One region of the Salinicola sp. 4072 genome, then DNA from elsewhere that is predicted to be linked to it. Evidence: predicted binding sites of a transcription regulator. Region 1 holds the regulator's gene; the other holds the start of a gene.
What was found. Region 1 encodes FNR, which switches genes on or off when oxygen is low (the NO sensors DNR and NnrR bind a similar motif). Its sites were predicted from a motif close to TTGATNTANATCAA; they were not measured.
Positions count from the first base shown of each region.

Region 2: kdgD (5-dehydro-4-deoxyglucarate dehydratase) is a predicted target of FNR. The motif match lies at 1,337-1,350, and genes of this name have one in related genera.

Region 1 covers NZ_JAXOVV010000008.1:88,945-92,360, forward strand. The annotation lists gene R3F72_RS07920 (ArnT family glycosyltransferase) at 1-148, opposite strand, end outside; gene R3F72_RS07925 (lipid-A-disaccharide synthase N-terminal domain-containing protein) at 164-460, opposite strand; gene R3F72_RS07930 (glycosyltransferase family 2 protein) at 457-1,272, opposite strand; gene fnr (fumarate/nitrate reduction transcriptional regulator Fnr) at 1,598-2,368, opposite strand; gene glgP (alpha-glucan family phosphorylase) at 2,792-3,416, shown strand, end outside.
Region 2 covers NZ_JAXOVV010000009.1:104,222-107,637, reverse strand. The annotation lists gene R3F72_RS08600 (enolase C-terminal domain-like protein) at 1-164, opposite strand, end outside; gene kdgD (5-dehydro-4-deoxyglucarate dehydratase) at 324-1,241, opposite strand; gene R3F72_RS08590 (amidase) at 1,572-3,056, shown strand; gene R3F72_RS08585 (SLC13 family permease) at 3,236-3,416, opposite strand, start outside.

The sequences.
Region 1 (3,416 bases):
GCGCATTCAGGGCAAAGCGCGGCTCGTCGGCCGGCCACGGATCGCGCAGGCCGATACCGATGCCCAGCAGCACCACGGTGAACAGCAGCAACAATAGCCAGGCACGCCGATAGCGTGCCTGTGATGGATCGGTCAGAAAGCGTCGCATGGAGAGAGTTTCCGTTCAGGAGTTCGAGACATCTTCCGGCGGGGCCGTCTGCCGCTTTTCACGCCGGATCAGCATCAGGTTACGCACGTAGATGATCAATCCGGCACCTTGGCCGGCGATGAATACCGGATCGCGCCGATAGATCGCGTAGGCCAGCAGCGTGGCACCGCCGCCCAGGCTGAAGAACCAGAATGCGACCGGGATGATGCTGCGCCTGGCGCGCTCGCTGGCGAGCCATTGAATGATGAAACGCGCCGAGAACAGCGCCTGGCCGATGAAGCCGATGGTCACCCACAGCCATTCCTGATTCATGGCGCCGGCTCCACGTCGTTCGACTCCGTGCGGTTTTCGACGGGCGCCGGACCGGGCTGGATCGAGTCGGCGATGACTGCCGGCAGCCGGCTTCGTCGCCGCAGCCAGATCACGCCGACCATGTCCACCAGGCCGACCCATAGCCGGTTGTTGAGGCCGTAATGCGACTTTCCCGCGCCGCGCGGACGGTGATTGACGGGGACCGAGACGCACTCGCCGCCTTGGGCGCGTACCAGCGCCGGCAGGAAACGGTGCATGTGATCGAAATAGGGCAACGACAGGAAGGCGTCGCGGCGCACCACCTTGAGGCCGCATCCGGTGTCGGGCGTCGCGTCGTTGAGCAGCGCAGAGCGAACCCGGTTGGCGACCCTGGACGAGACGCGCTTGATCCAGTCGTCCCGGCGGTTGGTGCGATGGCCGGCGACGAGTGTCACGTCGCCACGCTGGGCGCGTTCGAACAGCCTGGGCAGGTCGGCCGGATCGTTCTGGCCGTCGCCATCCAGCGTGCCCAGCCAGGTGCCGCGGGCCGCCCAGGCCGCCTGCCAGACCGAGGTGCTCTGCCCGGCGCTCCGTGCATGCCGCAGCGGGCGCAGGCGGGCATCCTTCTCCGCACGCTGTCTCAGCAGTTCCCAGGTGCCGTCCGTCGAGGCATCGTCGACCACGATCACCTCGTGGTCGATATCGGCGAGCGCCAGACTGATTTCATCGAGCAGGCGGGGGAGATTGCCGGCTTCATCCTTGGCCGGTATCAGGATCGAGAGCAGGGGTGGCGGAACGGATGACAGGAGGGAGGATTGGAGAGAGGAATGCATCAATGACAATTTTCCTGGCAATGGGACCGGTAAGCGCGGTCCGCCCTGTAACATTCAACGGCGTTGCTGACAGAACGCTTCTTCATGCGCAATGAGCACACTCCCGCTTGATGAAATGGGCTTGATGAAGCGTCGCTTGCGGCCTTCATGAAACTCTTGTCTGTAAAAATAAACCAGACGCGGACCGACCGCAGTGCGGGAGCCAATATGGTGGGCAATGGTCGCGTTTCAGACTTAAAGAAAGCTTAAGGGGCTCGATATCTCAAGGGGCTCGATATCCCCTGGCCGGATACCGCGGTGCGCTGCGCGGAATGTCACCGCAGGATCAGTGCTGGTGGATGACGGCGGGTCTGGCTCGGCAGTGAGAGGTCTGGGAGCGCTGATATAGGGCCTCGGGCTGCAGAATGCGAAGCTCCCGGCCGTCGAGCGCTATCAGCGACTGCTGCTGCAACCGGCCGAGAATGCGGCTCACCGTTTCGAGAGCGAGCCCCAGGTAATTGCCGATATCGGTGCGGGACATCGGCAGGCGGAAGCGCTCGGGGGAGTAGCCGTAACGCTCGAAACGTCGTGCCAGATCCAGGAGAAAGCTCGCCATCCGTTCGTCGGCGCTTTTGCAGGTCAACAACCGGATCAGGCGATGTTCGTCACCCATGATGCGGCTCATGCTGCGATAGAGCTGATTGCGCAACTCCGGCATTCGCTCGGCGAGGGCGTCCAGCTGATGAAAGGGAATTTCGCAGGCCGTCGAGCGTTCCAGGGCGATGATGAATCCCGCGTGGCTTCCTTCCTCGATGCTTTCCAGGCCCATCAGCTCGCCCGGCAGATGGAAGTGGCTGATCTGTTCCTCGCCATCCTGATCGAGCACGACCTGCTTGAAGCTGCCGGAGCGAACCGCAAAGATCTGCGTGAACGGCTCCCCCTGGCGGCAGAGCACTTCGCCACGCACCAGCGGCGCTCGCCGCCTGATGATGGCATCGAAATCTTCCATGGCCTGCGTGTTCAGAGCCAGGGGCAAACACAACGAACTGAGGCTGCAAGTACGACAGTGAGTGCCGGGACCGGGGCGGCAGGGGCCACCAATGGGTGATACGGACATGACGCCACCCCTCGCTTCGTGACTTGTCGATGTTATCAAGTCTGGCCTTGTGACAGGGAACAACGGCTTGTGCGAACGTGATGCGTAACGGCGGTAGTAGAGCGAGAAAAGACCGGGAATTCAACAGTGATGATGTAAGCAGGCTGTCGCCGCGAGCGGGGTTTCTTTACATTCGGTAAAACCGGGTGGCTACGGGACGTTCGTTGTTCGATCAGGCGCCTTGGTCGTCGTCATCGTTCATCTCCCGGCCTGCCTTTTACACCCGCCGGCAGCGCGCGGAATTGATCCCGGTCAAGCCGTGGCACCGAACAGCGGTATACCTTCCGACAGGTGGCTATCCACATCCTCCGGGGCGACCATCGACCCGACAATGGCGGCGTTCCGTATCGAGCATATCGGTTCGGCAGTGAAGGAGCATGCACCGTGACATCACCGTACGAACTGCCTGGGGCGGCCATCGAGGGCTTCGATACCTTGGTCGAGCTGGCACTGGATCTGAGCGGGACGTGGAAGCATGCCACCGACAGGATCTGGCGGGAGCTGGATACCACCCTCTGGAACCTGACACACAACCCCTGGGCGGTGCTGCAGGCGGTATCGCGCGAGAAGCTCGCCCGGACGCTGGCCGATCCGGAATTTCGAAACCGACTGGAGCAGCTGGCACGCCGCGATCGCGAGCAGCACGGTCTTCCCAGCTGGTTCGAGCAGAGTCACCCCAGGGCGCCTTTCACCGCTGTGGCCTACTTCAGCATGGAGTTCATGGTCAGCGAAGCACTGCCGATCTATTCCGGCGGGCTGGGTAACGTGGCCGGCGATCATCTCAAGGCAGCAAGTGATCTCGGCGTTCCCATCATCGGTATCGGACTGCTCTATCAGCAGGGCTATTTTCGCCAGCTGATCGACAGCGACGGTAGGCAACACGCGCTGTATCCCTACAACGACCCCGGGCAGCTGCCCATCACGCCGCTGCGCACCGCGAATGGCGAATGGCTGCGCCTGCAAATCGTGCTGCCGGGCTACTCGGTATGGCTGCGGGCCTGGCAGGCCC
Region 2 (3,416 bases), on a different contig from region 1:
GGCGCTTCGCCGACACCGACATGGCCGGCGCTGTCTTCGAGAATGACCAGGTTGCGAGTGAACCAGGGCGAATGAGCGCCACCGATATTCAGCAGCATGCTATCGCGGCCCGCGACCGGAATGACCTTCATATCCGTGATAGTGGGCGTAGCGTGGCTCGACATAATGGGTTTCTCCAACCATCGGACGGCACGGCGTACGCTCACTGACAGTGAAGAGTCACCGAACCATTGATTCACATTGAAAGTCGTTCGCAGCGAAAGCTATTCACAGCGAAAGTCACGGAGCGGCTCGATGCCGCCCCGATGGCCTTGAACGCTGGATCAGAGCACGTTGGCTTTTTTGATCAACTGCTTGAGCGTGGCCCGCTCTTTCTCGTTGGGCATGGTCAGCGGCGCACGCACGTCGCCACCCGGATAACCGACCAGGTCGGCACCGGCCTTGATCAGACTGACGGCATAGCCTTTCTGGGTATCGCGCATAGTGACGAACGGAATGAAGAACTCGCGAGTCGCCTGACGCACGAACTCGCTGTTGCCCTTGCGCAGTTCCTTGTAGAACTTCACAGCCATGTCCGGCACGAAGTTGAACACCGCGGAAGAATAGGTGCTGACGCCAATGGCCAGATAGGCTTCGGCAATGATCTCGGCCGTCGGCACGCCACCAACGTAGGCGAGGCGATCGCCCAGCGTCTTGATGATGATGTTGAGCGCCTGCATGTCGCCCTTGCCGTCTTTCAGGCCGACCAGGTTCGGGCAGCGATCGGCCAATGCCTGAACGGCATTGACGGTGAGATAGCCGTTGGCACGGTTGTAGTAGATCACGTTGAGGTCGGTGGAATCGCAGACGCTGGCGGCGTACTCGACGATGCCGGATTCCGGGCACTCGGTCAGGTACGGCGGCATCAGCAGAATGCCATCGGCGCCCGCTTCCTGGGCGGCCTTGGCGTGCGCCTTGGCGAGTTCGGCACTCTGGCCGGCGCTGGCGATGACCGGCACGTGCCCACCGATGGTTTCCACGGCGACTTTGACGATTTCACGATATTCATCGATGGTGATGTTGAAGAATTCGCCAGTGCCGCCAGCCACGAAAAGGGCGGAAACTTCATACTCCTTCAGCCACAGCAGACGGCGACGGTAGCTTTCGACATCGAACTTGCCGTTGGCATCGAAATCGGTCACCGGGAACGACAGCAAACCGTCGGTGATAGAGGTAACGACCGCTTCTTTGGAAAAATTCACCTGATTCCCCTTATCATGGGTTAACGTATGCAGACATTCGGCCGACTGCCGCCGCGCTAAAATGGCGCAAGCGGAAGCAGGATTCTATCGATATGTTGTCATACATCATACCAGAATGCCGTTAGACCTTCGATGGATTCTGCTGGGTGCATGTCTCGTCTTTGCTGAACCTGGCGTCACCCAGGGCTGCATGGCCGAATCCGAGCGCCCAGACGAACGGTTGCATCAAGATCGGATCGGAGAGAAGACTGCCTGACGTGCCGTAGCGGCATGACAGTCACCTGACTGCGGTATGCTGATCGACACCCTCTTTTGCCGGGATCTTTGCCGATGTCTAACGCTTCCGACCGCACGCCTGTCCGACCGCCGCTGAACGAGATCGTCACCTGGGACGCGACCAGGCTGTCGCAGCGCATCCATGACCGATCGGTCTCCTGTCGCGAGGTCATGATCGCCTATCTCGATCATATCGACGCCGTGAATCCTGTCGTCAACGCCATCGTCTCCCGCCGCGAACGCGCCCCGCTGCTCGCCGAGGCCGAGCTCGCCGATCGCGAACTCGCTGCGGGGCAGTCGCGCGGCTGGATGCACGGCTTTCCCCAGGCGATCAAGGATCTCTCCGACGCCCAAGGCTTCCCGACGACCCAGGGTTCGCCGCTGTTCTCCGGCCAGATCGCCCAGCAGGACAGCCTGATGGCAGAGCGCATGCGTGCAGCCGGCGCGATCTTCATCGGCAAGACCAATACGCCGGAATTCGGCCTGGGCTCGCAATCCTACAACCCGGTATTCGGCGCCACTCGCAACGCCTTCGATCCTTCGCGCACCGCCGGCGGCTCCAGCGGTGGCGCGGCGGCAGCGCTCGCCATGCGGATGCTGCCGGTCGCCGACGGCAGCGACATGATGGGCTCGTTGCGAAACCCCGCCGCCTTCAATCACGTGATCGGCTTTCGCCCCTCGTTCGGCCGCGTACCCGGTCTCGTCGCCGACCCGTTCGGTCAACAGCTCGCCACCAACGGCCCGATGGGGCGAACCGTCGAAGACGTGGCCCGCCTGCTCGACACGCAGTCCGGCTTCGACCCACGCGTCCCGCTCACGCTGGGGGAGCCGCTGATCCCCGATGGCAGCAGCGTCTCCGGCGCGCTCGACCGCGACATTCACGGGCTGCGGATCGGCTGGCTCGGCGACTGGCAGGGGCATCTGGCGATGGAAGCGGGCGTGCTCTCGCAATGCAGAGCGGCACTGGATCGCTTCGCCCCGCTGGGCTGCGAGGTGGAAGCGGTCGACCTGCCGTTCGATGCCGAGATGCTGTGGGAAAGCTGGACGACACTGCGCCACTGGGCCGTCGCCGGCAACCTGGGGGCGCTCTACGTCGCCCCCGCCACCCGAGAGCGCTTGAAGCCGGAAGCGCAGTGGGAGGTCGAACGCGGTCTGGCGCTCTCGGCGCAGGATATCCACGTGGCCAACGTCCAGCGTGGCGATGCCTACCGGGCCTGGAGCGCGCTGTTCGAGCGCTTCGACTACCTGGCCATGCCCAGCGCCCAGGTCTTTCCTTTCGACGTCGAAACGCACTGGCCGCGCGAGATCGCCGGGAGCGCGATGGATACCTATCACCGCTGGATGGAAGTCGTGATTCCCGCCTCGATGCTCGGCGCCCCGACGATCAGTCTGCCGGCCGGACTCAACGGCGCCGGCCTGCCGATAGGCTTCCAGCTGATCGGCCGACCCCGCGACGACTGGGGCGTGTTGCAACTGGCACGCGCCTTCGAAAAGGCCAGTGGCGATCTGGCGCGATTGCCGCCGACGCTAGGCGAATAACCCGGTCACGGGCAAAAAAAGAGGCGACGGGATTCCGTCGCCTCTTTTCTTTCATTCGAACGTCTTCGACTCATTCCAACGTCTTCGATCCGTCCCCACTGCTTCGATGCATCCCCACTGCTTCGATGCATCCCAACGGCGTCGATACCCGGAGGGACCGCTGAATCACCGCCGGTTTGCTAGAACACGAACGCCAGCATCAGGTTGAACACCAGCGCAGCGACGAAGCCCAGCGGGGCCGCACGGAACAGCAGCTTGGGCAGCAGCCCCGCGCGCGCCTCGTCCGTGGGACAGGAGCCGAGGATCAGGCTGCCACCGGAGGAAAACGGCGAGATCGAGGTGGCCTGTGCGCCGACGACG